DNA from 2 places in the Nocardiopsis sp. CA-288880 genome. Region 2 is predicted to be linked to the other one. Evidence: riboswitches for the same ligand, from Rfam matches in the RefSeq annotation. Region 2 holds a riboswitch; the other holds the start of a gene.
What was found. Region 2 has a riboswitch for glycine ahead of gcvP (aminomethyl-transferring glycine dehydrogenase). Riboswitches for the same ligand answer to the same signal wherever they lie in the genome.
Positions count from the first base shown of each region.

Region 1: another riboswitch for glycine. It lies ahead of gcvT (glycine cleavage system aminomethyltransferase GcvT); the one in region 2 lies ahead of gcvP (aminomethyl-transferring glycine dehydrogenase).

Region 1 is NZ_CP192105.1:6,157,332-6,164,772, forward strand. Features, by position in the region: gene ACQPYD_RS26530 (AbgT family transporter) at 143-1,744, opposite strand; gene ACQPYD_RS26535 (amidohydrolase family protein) at 1,784-3,058, opposite strand; gene ACQPYD_RS26540 (Lrp/AsnC family transcriptional regulator) at 3,249-4,274, shown strand; gene ACQPYD_RS26545 (penicillin-binding transpeptidase domain-containing protein) at 4,291-5,265, opposite strand; glycine riboswitch at 5,467-5,567, shown strand; gene gcvT (glycine cleavage system aminomethyltransferase GcvT) at 5,713-6,828, shown strand; gene gcvH (glycine cleavage system protein GcvH) at 6,983-7,363, shown strand; gene glyA (serine hydroxymethyltransferase) at 7,371-7,441, shown strand, end outside.
Region 2 is NZ_CP192105.1:5,001,051-5,008,491, forward strand. Features, by position in the region: gene gcvP (aminomethyl-transferring glycine dehydrogenase) at 1-2,231, opposite strand, end outside; glycine riboswitch at 2,330-2,418, opposite strand; gene ACQPYD_RS21805 (MerR family transcriptional regulator) at 2,838-3,323, opposite strand; gene ACQPYD_RS21810 (bifunctional nuclease family protein) at 3,762-4,235, opposite strand; gene ACQPYD_RS21815 (FHA domain-containing protein) at 4,407-4,949, opposite strand; gene ACQPYD_RS21820 (sugar phosphate nucleotidyltransferase) at 5,570-7,441, opposite strand, start outside.

The DNA.
Region 1 (7,441 bases), 1.2 Mb from region 2:
GGTGGTGCGGTGGTGCGGACGGTGCGGGCGGCGCCGCGCGGTGCGGCGGTGGGGTGGTGCGGCGGCGTGCGTCCCCGGCGCGGAGCGCCCGGGACGTGCGGGGCCGGGGCCCGCGGACGCGGGCCCCGGCCGGGCGGTCGGATCAGATGCGCACGTCCATCCCGGGGCCGACGGGGAGGCCGCCGAAGTAGAACACGGCCAGCACGCCGATCCACAGGACGGTGAACACGACCGTGAAGGGGAGGCACCGGGCGATCACGGTGCCGATGCCCGCCCTGGGCTCGTAGGCGCGCAGGAACCCCAGCATGATCACCAGGTACGGGCTGAGCGGTGACAGGACGTTCGAGGTCGAGTCGCCGATACGGAAGGCGGCCTGGATGAACCCGGGCTCGTAGCCGAGCAGCGCGAACATCGGCACGAAGACCGACGCGAGCAGCGCCCACATCGCCGACCCGGAGATGATGAACAGGTTCACCATGAACGCCAGGAGGATGAAGCACAGGATCGCGCCGAAGCCCGTGAACCCGGTCGCCTCCAGGCCCTCGGCCCCCTGGATGGCGATCCAGCTGGACATGTTGGTCCAGTTGAACAGCGCCAGGAACTGCGCCATCACGAAGGCCAGCACGATGAACGGCGACATCTCCTTGACCGTCTGGCCCATCACGAGGGCCAGGTCCGCCCCCTTGCGGATGCTCCCGGTCACGACGCCGTAGGTGACGCCGGGGAGGAGGAGCACCAGGAAGACGATGAAGACCACGGAGCTGAGCAGCGGGGACTCCGGCAGGAAGGCGCCGTCCTCGTTGCGCATCGGCGCCCCCGGGGGCAGGCACAGGGCGAGGACCGCCGCGGCGGTCAGCAGCAGGGCCGCCCCGGCCCGGCGCAGGCCGCGCCGCTCGGTGTCGGTGAGGTTCGGGTCCATGACCTTGGCCTCGGACTCCTCGGTTCCCGCCTCGGCCCGGACCTTGTCGCGGGTGATCCCCCGGCGGACCAGGGACGGCTCCAGGACGCGGTCGATCATGAACCCCGCGGCGAAGCTGAGGATGAGCGCGATGGCGAGGGTGATGTAGTAGTTGGAGATCGGGCTGACGTAGGTGCCCAGGCCCAGCGGTTCGGCGGCGGCGTTGGTGACGCCCGAGAGCAGCGCGTCGGTGCTGGTGACGAAGGGGCTGCAGCTGAACGCGGCCGTGGCCGCCGCGTAGGCGCCGAGCAGGCCCGCCACCGGGTGCCGCCCGGCGGCCTTGAACACCATGGCGGCCAGCGGCGGGACGACCACCATGGCCGCGTCGCTCATGATGCTGCCGGAGACCGCGACGAACGAGGCCACGTAGGGCAGCAGCCAGCGGGGGGCGCCGCCGAAGGCGCGCCGCACCAGCGCGGTGAGCAGCCCGGTCCGCTCGGCCACGCCGACGCCGAGCAGGACGGTCAGCACGACGCCGAGCGGCGGGAACGACACGAAGTTGGTGACCAGGGACGTGGTCAGCCAGGTGATGCCCTCGGCGGAGAAGAAGCTCCTGACGGGCTGGGCGCCGTCCTCGCTCCCGGGCACCTCGACCGTGGCCCCGCTGAGCGACATGACCGTCGACAGGACCGCGATGATCGCGAAGAGGATCAGGAAGAGGACGAAGGGGTCGGGGATCTTGTTGCCGACGCGCTCGATGCCGTCGAGGGAGCGCGCGAGGAGGCCGGGGCGCTCCTGGGCGGTCCCACCGCCGGCCGCGCCCTTCTTCGGGCTCTGCGTGGTCATGGTCACCTCACGGGGGGATGGGGGCGGGGTCTGGGGGGCTCAGGCGGCGGCCGGCGGCCGGCCGGGGGCGGTGGTGTCCTTGTGGACGACGCCGTCCTTGACGACCACCGTGATGTTGGCCGGGTCTCCCGGCAGCGTGATGTCCTCCAGGGGGTCGCCGGCGCAGACGACGATGTCCGCGCACTTGCCGACCTGGAGGGTGCCGACCCGGTCGGCGACGCCGAGGAGCTCCGCGGCCTCGCGGGTCCCGGCGAGGATCGCGCCCATGGGGGTCATGCCGTGCTCGACGAGCAGGGCCAGCTCGTGGAGGTTGCGGCCGTGCGGGAAGATGCCGGAGTCGGTGCCCAGGGCGACGCGCACCCCGGCGGCCACGGCGGCGGAGATGTTCTCGCCGAGGTGCTCCTGGAGCCTGAGCTTCTTCTCCACCGCGTAGCCCGCCGACTTCGCGGGGTCGGGCGGCGTGGTGGCGGTGGCGAGGGTGGGGACGAGGAAGGCTCCGTCGCGGAGCATCGCCTCGATGCCCTCGGCGTCGATCTCGTAGCCGTGCTCGATGCTCGTGACACCGGCGGCGAGCGCGTTGCGGATGCTGCGGGCGCTCTGGGCGTGGGCGGCGACCGGGATCCCGTGCGCGGCGGCCTCGCGGACGACGACCGTCATCTCCTCGATGTTGAGCCCGTCGTGCCAGGGGGTGTCCTGGGGGCTCCACACGCCCCCGCCGGCCATGACCTTGACGACCCCGGCGCCGTTGCGCATGACCTCGCGGGTGCCGCGCAGGGCCTCGGCGGCGCCGTCGGTGTTGATGGACACCGCGCCGCCGGGGCCCAGGGCTGTGCCGAAGTCGAACCCGCAGCAGGTGCGGAAGTCGCCGTGGCCGCCGGTGGGCCCGAGCGCGCGGTAGGCGGTGATGATGCGGGGTCCGGCGACGATGCCCTCCTCGACCGCGCGGACCACGGCGAGGTCGAGGCCCGCGAGGTCGCGGACGCTGGTCACGCCGGCGTCGAGGGTGGCGCGCAGCCGGGGGATGGCCGTGTAGTAGCCGTAGTGCGGCGGCTGGTGGAGGAACGCGGCGGGGTTCATGCCGTCGCCCCCCATGGTCATGTGCACGTGGGCGTCGACGAACCCAGGAAGGACGGTGCCGCCGCGGGCGTCGATCTCCCGGTGCGGCGCGGTGATCTCGGGCGCGTCGGCGGCGGGCCCCATCCAGTCGATGCGGCCGCCGCGGGCCACGACCACCCAGTCCTCGCGCGGTCCGGCGCCGGTCGCGTCCACGACCGTCCCGTTGCGAAAGACGACAGCGGTGTCCTCCGAAGCCATCGGCGCCACCTTCACCCTTCTCCTCGCCAGGCCTCGGACCATTGATTCCACAATGCGAAATCACTGCTCCGGCCATGGTTAACATTCTGGAAATACGCAGCTCAGAGCCGTTTGACGGCTGTGCGAAAACCTACGCTCAGCCGCCCCTAAGATGCCCAGATCGCCGGAAAAGAGTTTTTCGAGGTCGCTGATGCAGGAATCCACCACACCCAACGAGTTCGACCTGTCGCTGGTCAACGCCCTGCAGATGGCGCCCCGCGCGTCCTGGTCCGAGCTGTCGCCGATCCTGGAGGCGGACCCGACCACGCTCGCGCGCAGGTGGAGGCGGTTGGAGGAGGAGGGGCTGGCGAGGATCGCCGTCTTCCCGCGGCAGCGCGTGATGGCGCGGCGCAACCTGTCCTACGTCGAACTCAGCTGCCGCAACGGCACCGTCGAACGGGTGGCCGCCGCCCTGGCACAGGACCGGGACACCCTCAGCATCCAGTTCGTGGCCGGGTCGCACCAGCTGATGCTCACCGTGGTCCCCGGCGCGGGGCTGGCCGACTACCTGCTCAACTGGGTCGGCGGCTTCCCCGACGTGGTGTCCTACCGGGTGCACGTCGTGACGGAGGTGCCCCGGGAGGCCTACCTGTGGCAGGTCCGCGCCCTGTCCCCGCAGCAGCGGCGCCGGCTGCGGGCCCTCTCCCCCGTGCGGGGGCCCGGGCCGGGCGACGAGCGCGTCACCCCCCTCGACCAGCGGATCATCGACCTGCTGTGCGTCGACGCGCGCCTCGGGTACCAGCACATCGCCGAACGCCTCGACATCGCGCCCACGACCGCCGCGCGGCGCGTCAACCGGCTCCTGCGCCAGTCGCTCGTCGGGCTGCGCTGCGACATCTCCCGCGCCCGCATGGGCTGGCACGCGGCCGCCACCCTCTGGGGGACCGTCGACCCCCGCGTCCTGGAGGGCGCCAGCGACCTGGGCGAGCGCATCCCCGAAGTACGCCTGTGCACCACCATCGCCGGGCCCGAGAACACCCTCTTCATCCTGTGGCTGCGCGACGCCCCCGACCTGACCCGGGTGGAGCGCCAGCTCCTGGAGGAGCTGCCCGGCCTGCGCATCGCGGACCGGCGGATGACCCTGCGCACCTTCAAGTTCATGGGCGGGGTGATGGACGCCGAGCAGCGCTTCACCCGCTCGGTCCCCGTCCAGCTGCTCCCGGCCGGGTCCCCCTGACGGCGGCGCGCCCGGATCAGTCCCCGGCGGCCCCGCCCGGCAGCGCGCCCAGCTCCACCAGCAGCTCCCGGGCCAGGGGCTCCCGCAGCTCCGCGTTCGCGTCGTCGTCCATCTCGATGCGCAGGGCGAACGTGTACAGGTCCTCCCCGCGCTCCACCCAGCCGACCCACCAGCCGGGGGCCGGATCGACGTCCACCGCCCAGCCGCTCTTGGCGAAGAGCGTATGACCGCTGCCCTCCTCCACGAGGGCGATCTCGCGCAGCGCCTCCTGGTGGGCCGCGTCCACCGGCAGCTCCGAACGGGCCAGCGAGGCCAGGAACTCGGTCTGCTCGACGGCGGAGATCTCCAGCGGACCGTCCAGCCAGAACCGGTCCTCCACGTCCTCGCCGCCGACGTCCCGGTTCCCGTAGTCGAAGCGGTCCACCCAGGCCGCCATCCGCTCGTGCCCCACCCTGCGGGCCAGCTCCTGGTAGACGGGGAAGTTCGAGGCGGGGAACGCCTCCCTCAGGGACATGTCCTGTTCCCACGCCTCGACGGGCTGCTGCCCGCCGCCGTGGGGCAGCACCTCGTCCAGTCCCGACACCGCGCCCGTCTCCAGGCCGATCAGGGTGTTGGCCAGCTTGAACGTGGACGCGGGCACCGCGCGCTCGTAGGCCGCCTCCGCCCCGACGAGGGTCGACTCCCTGGCACGGGTGTCGTGGAGCACGAACGTGCCCTCCACCCCGGCCTCGGCGAACACCGACTCCAGGTCCTGGCGCTCCACCGCGGCCACGTCGCCCCGCCGCTCCTGCGCACTCGCCTCCAGCCGGCCCTCGGACGGCGCCTCCGGCCCGCCACCGCCGCCGCCCTGCGCGCACCCGCTGCCCGCGGTCAGCCCGAGGACGCACGCCGCGGCCAGCACCGCCGTGCCGTGCACGGCCGCCGGCCGCCGCTTCCCTCGGCGCTCCGCCCGCGCCCGTCCGCCCGTCTCCCGGTTCCCGTCCGCTCGCACCCGTCATCCCTCCCACGCAGGAAGTCCGTCCCCGGCTCACGCTAACCCCCGGAGCCCCCCTCCGCGACGGGTTCGGCCCGACTCCCGCGACCGGGCGGCAGCTCCCCCCGGGGACCCGTGCCGCGCCCCGCCCCCGGCTCCCGCACCGGCCCGGGCACCTTTGGGGGCCGTGTGCGCCCGCTGCTAGGCTGAACGTGTTGCTGACCCCGTACGGGAGAGTGCCCGCGTAGCCATCTCGGGCCGCCGAAGGAGCAATCCCTCCCCACGACAACCTCTCAGGCACAGCGGACCGTACGGGCGAGACCACTCTGGAAAGCAGGGACCAGCGTCCCTCGCCGAAGGTGCAAGCCACGCCGAGCGCGCGGCGAAGCTCTCAGGCACAGATGACAGAGGGGGAGGATGGCAACGCCTCTGCACGACACGACGCCCATCCTCTCGGGAGTGCCCATGTCCGATCCCGCATCAGCGCCGCGCGCCACCGCGCTCCGCGAGGTCCACGAGAAGGCCGGCGCCACGCTGGTCGACTTCGCCGGATGGCTCATGCCGCTGCGCTACGGCAGCGAGACCGCCGAGCACAAGGCGGTCCGCGAGGCCGCCGGACTCTTCGACCTCTCCCACATGGGCGAGATCCGCCTCACCGGCCCGCAGGCCGCCGAAGCCCTCGACTTCGCCCTGGTCGGCCACCTGTCCCGGGTCAAGGTCGGCCGCGCCCGCTACACCATGATCACCGACGCCGGGGGCGGCGTCCTGGACGACCTCATCGTCTACCGGCTGGGCGAGGAGGAGTACCTCGTCGTGGCCAACGCCGCCAACGCGCCCGTGGTCGCCGCCGCGCTGGCCGAACGCGCCGAGGGCTTCGACGTCGAGGTGGCGGACGAGTCCGCCGACCACTCCCTGATCGCGATCCAGGGGCCGCGCGCGGTCGAGATCCTCGCGCCGCTCACCGACGCGGACCTGGACGGCATCCGCTACTACGCGGGGTACGAGCACACCGTCGCCGGCCAGCCCGTCCTGCTCGCGCGCACCGGGTACACCGGCGAGGACGGCTTCGAGATCTTCGTCCGGCCCGCCGCGAAGGCCCCCTTGGTCTGGGACGCCCTGATGGCCGAGGGCGAACGGCACGGGCTCGTCCCGGCCGGGCTGTCGGCCCGCGACACCCTCCGCATGGAGGCCGGGATGCCGCTGTACGGGCAGGAGCTCACCGCGGAGCTCACCCCCTTCGACGCCGGGCTGGGCCGCGTGGTCAAGTTCGAGAAGGAGGGCGACTTCGTGGGCCGCGGCGCCCTGGAGGAGGCCTCCCGCACCGCCCGACCCCGCCGCCTCGTCGGCCTCGTCGCGCGCGGGCGCCGCCCGCTGCGCAAGGGCCAGGACGTCCTCCGCGACGGCGAGACCGTCGGAACCCTCACCAGCGGCGCGCCCTCCCCCACCCTGGGCCGCCCCATCGCCATGGCCTACGTGGACGGCGACCTCGACACCTCGACCGGCGCGTTCACCGTGGACGTGCGCGGAAGGGGCGAGGACGTCGACGTGGTCGAGCTGCCGTTCTACAAGCGGCAGCCGTAGCAGCAGGGGCCTTCACACCCCGAAGGCCCGCGCGCCCCGCGCGGCCGGATCCCCTGACCGGGGACCGGCACGCACGGGGCGCGACCGGGCGTAGGCCGGGCCGGGCAGCACAGGTGCACGGCAGGAAAATGGAACACCTCCAAGGAGAGTTGAAGTGAGCGTTCCCACGGAGCTGGGTTACACGGCCAAACACGAGTGGGTCGCGGTCGAGGACGGGATCGCCACCGTCGGGATCACCTCGTTCGCCGCCGAGTCCCTGGGCGACATCGTCTTCGTCGAGCTGCCCGAGGTCGGCAGCGAGGTGACCGCCGGTGAGCCGAGCGGCGAGGTGGAGTCCACCAAGTCCGTCAGCGACATCTACTCGCCGGTCAGCGGCGAGGTCGTCGAGGTCAACGAGTCCCTCGAGGACGCGCCCGAGACGATCAACACCGCCCCCTTCGAGGGTGGCTGGCTGTTCAGGGCCCGGCTCGCCGAGGAGCCCTCCGGGCTGCTCTCCGCCGAGGAGTACACGAAGCTGACCGAAGGCGAGGAGTAGGCCCCCGATGGCTACTGACAACACGCTCAACCAGACACTGGGCGAACTGGACCCCGAGGTGTCGGCCGCGGTCGACGC
Region 2 (7,441 bases):
GACTGGGCCGGGTGGTTGGGCAGGAAGCCGGCCAGGTGCGAGCGGACCGCGACCGGCCCCACGCCCGGGCCCCCGCCCCCGTGCGGGATGCAGAACGTCTTGTGCAGGTTGAGGTGGCTGACGTCGGCGCCGAACTCGCCCGGCTTGGCCCAGCCGAGGAGCGCGTTGAGGTTGGCGCCGTCGACGTACACCTGGCCGCCGGCCTCGTGGACCAGGCGGCACACCTCGGTGACGGTGTCCTCGTACACGCCGTGCGTGGACGGGTAGGTGACCATGATCGCGGCCAGGTCGTCCGCGTGCTCGGCGGTCTTGGCGCGCAGGTCGTCCAGGTCGACGTTGCCGTTGTCGTCGCAGGCGACGACGGCCACGCGCATGCCCGCCATCACGGCGCTCGCGGCGTTGGTGCCGTGCGCGGAGCTGGGGATGAGGCACACGTCGCGGTGGGCCTCGCCGCGCGAGCGGTGGTAGCCCCGGATGGCGAGCAGGCCGGCGAACTCGCCCTGGGACCCGGCGTTGGGCTGGAGGGACACGGCGTCGTAGCCGGTGACCTCGGCCAGCCAGGCCTCCAGGTCGCGGATCACGGTCATGCTCCCGGCGGCCTGGTCGATCGGCGCGAACGGGTGCAGGCCCGCGAACTCGGGCCAGGTGACGGGTTCCATCTCCGTGGTCGAGTTGAGCTTCATGGTGCACGAGCCCAGCGGGATCATCGTGCGGTCCAGGGCCAGGTCGCGGTCGGACAGGCGGCGCATGTAGCGCAGCAGGGAGGTCTCGCTCCGGTGGGTGTTGAACACCGGGTGCGCGAGGTAGTCGACCTCCCTGGCCAGCCCGGCGGGGAGGCGCGCGGCCTCCGGGTCCACGTCCGGGAGGCCCCTGGCGGAGCCCCGCTCGGCCTCGCCGAAGGCCGCCAGCACCGCTTCCAGGTCGGCCACGGAGGTGGTCTCGTCCACGCTCACGCCGACCGTGTTCTGGTCGACGGGGAGGAGGTTGTACCCGGCCTCCAGGGCGGTCTCCACGACGCGGGCGGCGCTGGGCACGCGCACGCGGAGGGTGTCGAAGTAGGCGGAGTGGACGATCTCGAAACCGCGCTCGATGAGGGCGTCGGCCAGCGCCGCGGTGCGGGTGTGCACCTGGCGGGCGATCGCGCGCAGGCCGTGGGGGCCGTGGTAGACCGCGTACATCCCCGCCATGACGGCCAGGAGCACCTGCGCGGTGCAGATGTTGCTGGTGGCCTTCTCGCGGCGGATGTGCTGTTCCCGGGTCTGGAGGGCGAGCCGGTAGGCGGGCTTGCCCGCGTTGTCCACCGAGACCCCGACCAGGCGGCCGGGCAGCTGGCGGCGCAGCTTCTCCCCGACGGCCATGTAGCCGGCGTGCGGGCCCCCGAAGCCGAGCGGGACGCCGAAGCGCTGGGTGGAGCCGACAGCGATGTCGGCGCCGAGGTCGCCCGGGCTGCGCAGCAGGGTCAGGGCGAGGATGTCGGCGGCCACCACCGCGAGGGCCCCGCGCTCGTGGGCCGCGGCGATGACGTCGCCCGGGTCGCGCACGGCGCCGCCGGCGCCCGGGTACTGGACGAGGACGCCGAAGGCGTCGCCCCGGGGAAGGCCCTGCGCCAGGTCGGCGACGACGACCTCGATGCCCAGGGGTTCGGCGCGGGTGCGCAGGACCTGGAGGGTCTGCGGGAAGACGTCGGCGTCGACGACGAAGACGTCGGCCTTGCTCTTGGAGGCCCGGCGGGCCAGCGTCATGGCCTCGGCCGCCGCGGTGGACTCGTCCAGCAGGGAGGCGCCCGAGACCGGCAGGCCGGTCAGGTCGCAGACCATGGTCTGGAAGTTGAGCAGGGCCTCCAGCCGGCCCTGGGAGATCTCGGGCTGGTAGGGCGTGTAGGCCGTGTACCAGGCCGGGTTCTCCATGATGTTGCGCAGGATGACCGGCGGGGTGAAGGTGCCGTAGTAGCCCTGGCCGAGCAGGGAGGTGCGCACGTCGTTGCGCGCGGCCAGGTCGCGGAGTTCGGCCAGGGCCTCGGCCTCCCCGATCGCGTCGGGGAGGGCGAGCGGGGCGCTGCTGCCGGGGCCGGTGAGGATGGACTCCGGTACGGCCGCCGCCATGAGCTCGGCGGTGGAGCCGTGGCCGACCGTCTTGAGCATCTCCTGGATCTCGGCCGGGGTGGGGCCGATGTGGCGGTCGGCGAACACCCGGGCGGGCGCGCCGGGGGTGTTCACGGGCTGATCGGGCACGGAGACCTCCTGGTGACAGGGCCGAGTCGACTCGGCGGTGTTCCTCACGGTCTCCCCCTCTGTCACCGGGCACGGACGTGCCCCGGCTTCAGAGCGGCCTCCTCCGCGCGGTCCGTGGTGCCTGAGAGGTTACTGGGGAGTATTGCCCCGTCGGCGCCCCTGTCGGGGTCTCTCCCGCGCGGTATTGACAGCCTGCTGACGCTATGTACGCATGTGGGGACAGGGCGAATTCCACCCTTCGTCCCTGTTGTGAGTACGACGGTACTCGATCATCGCCGCAGGCGCAGAGCCCGCCCACGCGTTTCGACCACCTGCGCGCAGGGGTCCGCCGCCCGTCCGGGGTCCGCGTACACCGGCGCCGTGCGGGTGCGCTCCCCGCCGCCGGCGGGGCGGCCTCGGGCGCCGGGTCCCCGTGCCCGGGGTCCCGCCGGCGGACCGGGCGGGCGGCCGCTCCCCTCCCGGTCCCCGGGCACGCCGCAGGCCCGCGGTCGCCGGGGCGCCGGCACGGTCGGACATGGGCACGACGCGGCCCGGGAACGGCTCTCGAATGCCTGCTCGCTCCGGCACGCGCGGACGACACCGGCGGATGCCCGGAGGTCCCCGGGGTCAGCCCGTCCGGCGCTCCCTGCGCCGCCTGGCGAGTTCGTCCACCGGCGGGGGCGCGGAGGGGAGCTCGGTCCGCTCCTCGTCGGGGACCACGCCCAGAGCCTCCTCCAGCTCGCGCCACACGTGGGCCAGCGCCAGGCCGAACATGCCCTGGCCGCGCTGCATGAGGTCCACGACCTCGTCGGGGGAGGTGCACTCGTAGACGCTGACGCCGTCGCTCATGAGGGTGATGCGGGCCAGATCGGGGGCGGGGCGTCCCCGCAGGTGGTCCACCGCGGTCCGGATCTGCTGCAGCGATATGCCCGTGTCCAGCAGCCGCTTGGCCACCTTGAGCATCAGGACGTCGGGCAGGCTGTACAGGGGGGCGTTCTGGGCTCCGGTGCGCACGCTCGGCTCGACCAGGCCCGTTCTCGCCCAGTAGTCGAGCTGACGGTAGGTGATCCCGGCGGCGGTACACGCCGCTGGGCCCCGATACCCGACGTCCATAGGCCGCGCCACCACGTCCTCTTCGCACAGTAGGCCCTGCTGCCCCGCTAGCCGCAGCGCGGACCGCCTGTCATGGGGATTCCGCTTGCCGCTCGCTACCGCCACGCCGACCTCCGGCTTCTCGTCCCGCGGCGGCCTCGACAGGGGATATCCACTCAGGGGATGGGTGCGCCGCGGGTTCCACTGCACTGACGGTAGGACTACCGACCGGCAGCGTCAACGACAGGGCCCGGCGCGTCGCCAAGTGCGCGCGCCGTTGGTGCCCCGGGGCCCGCCCGGAGGCGCCCTGTGCGCCTCCACGGATTTCGGCCCTGACCGCCACGGTCACTTCCCCAGCCCAATCTATCACCGGCACGTCGGACAAAGCCGCAGGTCGCAGCTGTGTCCCTTCTGCTTCCACGCTGGTCGGAGCCCACGCCGCACGGACCCCGCAGCGGTCTATTCGGCCTTCCTGCCGAAGTCCTCGGGCGAGATGTTGTCCAAGAACTCGCGGAACGCCTCGACCTGGTCCTCCTGCTCGTCCGGGATCGGCATACCGGCCTCGGCGATCACGTCCTCGTGGGCGTAGATCGGCGCACCCGTGCGTAAGGCGAGGGCGATGGAGTCGGAGGGGCGGGCGCTGACCTCCACGCCGTTGCTGAAGACCAGCTCGGCGTAGAAGATGCCGTCGCTGAGACCGGTGATGTTCACCGTGGTGAGGCCGGTGTCCAGGGCGTCCAGGACATCCCTGAACAGGTCGTGGGTGAGCGGCCTGGCCGGCGCGACGCCCTGTTGCGCCAGCGCGATCGCGGTCGCCTCCACGCCGCCGATCCAGATCGGCAGGTAGCGGTCCCCCTCGGATTCCTTGAGCAGGACTATCGGCTGGTTCGAGGGCATCTCGACCCGGACGCCGACAACCTCCATGTGCTTCACAGCGGCTCCGTCCCACGCGTCGTCATACCGGATGGGCGCTCGTCACCTGACCGCCGTCGGATTCAGGACCCGAAGGCGAAATCGGCACCCTTCGTTACAAAGCTCTCCGGCGGCGGGGGGCCGCAAACCTCATCGGCCCGCCCGCCGCCGTCGTCCGTGGTCAGCGACCCCTCAGCGGCGCGGCTTGGTCAGCAGAACCATGCGGAACTTGCCGATCTGGATCTCGTCCCCGCCACCGAGTTGGGCCTCGTCGACCGGCTCACGGTTGACGTAGGTGCCGTTGAGGCTGCCCACGTCGCGGACGCCGAACCCGTCGCCGCGGCGGAAGAACTCCACGTGGCGTCGGGACACGGTGACGTCGTCAAGGAAGATGTCACTGTTGGGATGCCGTCCGGCGGTGGTCACGTCGCTGTCCAGCAGGAAGCGGCTTCCCGCGTTGGGGCCACGCCTGACGACGAGCAGCGCCGTGCCCGGAGGCAGGGCGTCGGCGTTGGCGGGGTCGTCACCGCCCAGCTCGTCGCCGGACTCCTCCTCCTCCAGGGCCTGTATCCCCGAGATGGAGATGGTGGACGTGACGTCTCCGGCGGCGTCCCCACCCGAACCGGGTCGGGGGCCCTGCTGTTCGGCCCTGCGGACGGGGGTTCCACAGTGGGAGCAGAAACGGGCATCATCCGCAACGGCGTGACCGCACTGCGTGCAGTAAACGCTCGACATAGGTCGGCTCGGCCTCCTACCGCACGGGGCGGTGCTTGATTCGGCTGATCGGTGACACGTCCCGGGTTCCGCGCGGACACCTGGTCCACACGTCGCCCGGCACGTGGTGGGACGGTTCGCTGTCGCGGCAGCGGTGCGCCCCACACGGTCGGTCGCTAGGTCTCATCCCCCGTGTCGTACTCCTCGTCACCCCCGGTCAGGGTGTCCGCCGTTGCCGGGATACCCGGTCCGGTGGGCGACGCGGCGCTCCAGGGAACACTCGACTTTAAACCATATCCCTGTCCAGGAAGGGTTTCGCTCCTCCTCGGCCTGCCGTAGACGCCCCCGGCCGCTCGTGCGGCGCGGGGATCGGTGGACCCGGCGCCCGGGGCGCCGCCTCCACCGGTGGCCGGCCTCGGGACAGTGAAACACCTGTCCTGATGCTGATGCTCGTCCGGGGGATTTGGTTCTCGGTGAACCCCCACGGATTCGCACCGCCGCCATCGGACGGCCTCAACCTGGTGATATGTCCATTTTATCCCTCAAAAGCGCGTCCCGGGCGACCCGGAGGGCCGTGACCGCCCCGGACGCGACGCGCGGGCGGGGACGGGAGGACCGCCCTCGCCCGCGCGTCGCACCGGTCAGCCCTCGGCCCGTTCGACCACGGCCGCCCACTCGTCCAGCAGACGGTGAGCGGTGTCGGAGTCGGGACCTTCGGCCCAAAGATGGGTCACGGCCTCCGCCGTGTCCGGGAGGACGAGCGCCCAGCTGCCGTCGGACTCCAGGACGCGGACGCCGTCCGTGGTGTCCAGCTGACGGCCCCCAGCCGCCTCCACGACGGCGCGCATGACGCTCCCCTTGACCGCCCAGGGGGTGGGCACCGAACGGCGCAGGAGGTGCGCCTGGGGGATCGCCCGGTCGATCTGGCTCAGCGAGCGGCGGTCCCTGGCCACCAGTCCCAGCAGCCGGACGAACGCGGCGATGCCGTCGCTGGTCGGGCTGAACTCGGGGACGACGAAACCGCCCCGGCCGTCCCCGGCCAGAACGACGTCCTCGCCCCCGCTCTGGACGGCCTTGGTGAGTTCGCCCGTGGCGGTGGCGGTCCAGTGCACCTCGACCCCGTGCGCGGCCGCCACCGTCTCCGCGACCCGGGTCGTGGTGACGGGAAGCGCCACCCGGCCTCCCCCGCGCTCGGCGCAGACCAGCTCCAGGACGACCAGCAGGGCGCGGTCGTTGTCGACCAGCTCGCCGTTGCCGTCCACGATGGCCAGCCGTTCGGCCACGGGGTCGAAGCGCACCCCGAAGTCGGCCCCCGACCCCGAGACGAGCTCGCCCAGCCGCTCCAGGTCGCGGTTCTGCTTGGCGACGGTGTCGGTGGGCGAGGCCTCGTCGAGCCGGTTGTTGACCGTGAGGACGTCCACGCCGATCCGCCCCAGCAGGGAGGGGAGGATGAGCGAGCCGCTGCCGCCCGCGCAGTCGACGACCACCTTGAGTTCGGCCTCGGCGACCCCCGAGGTGTCGACCGAGCGCAGCAGGTCGTGCGAGTAGTTCTCGACACCGCGCGAGGGGAAGGTCAGCTCCCCGATCTCCCCGGGGAAGGCCCTGCGGTACTCGGCGCGGGAGAAGACCCGGTCGAGCTTGCGCTGGGCCGCCGGCGACAGGTCGGCCCCGCCCCCGTCCAGGAAGAGGATGTCCACCGACTCCGGGTCGCCCGGGGTGGTGCGGAGCGTGATGCCTCCGCTGACCCCGCTCTGGGAGGTGTGGAAGCGCGCCACGGGCAGCGGCACCACCTCCAGGTCGCGCACGTCGATGGCGGCGGCCGTGAGCGCGCTGATCACCGCGCGCTTGAGCGTCCGGGCGGCCCGGGACACGTCACGGGACGTGGTGACGAGCGCGCCCTTCTTCAGGGTGGTGGCGTAGGCGTTGGCCAGGCGCACCGCCAGCTCGGGGGTGATCTCGACGTTGATCAGCCCGGACACGCCGCGGGGGCCGAACAGCGAGCGCTGCCCGCGCGACTCCCAGATGACGTTGGTGCTGACGACCGCGCCGGCCTCGATGGTCTTGAAGGGGTAGACCTTGACGTCGGCGTTGACGTAGGCCTCGGACTCGATGACGCAGTCCTCGCCGACGATCGCCCCCTCCTCGATCCGGGCGGCGGCCATGACGTCGGTGTTCTTGCCGACGACGCAGCCGCGCAGGTTGGCGCCCCGTCCGACGAAGACGTTGTCGTGCAGGACCGTGCGGTGGCAGAAGGCCTCGGACCGCACCACGGCGTTGCTGCCGACCACGGTGAACTCGCGCAGCTCCGCGCCCGCCTCGACCTTGGCGTAGTCGCCGATGAAGAGCGGGCCCTTGAGGATCGCGCGGGGGTCGACCTCCGAACCCTCGCCGACCCACACCCCGGGGGAGACCTCGAAGCCGTCGATGTCGACGTCCACCTTGCCGGACAGCACGTCGGCCTGGGCGCTCAGGTAGCTCTCGTGGGTGCCCACGTCCTCCCAGTAGCCGTCGGC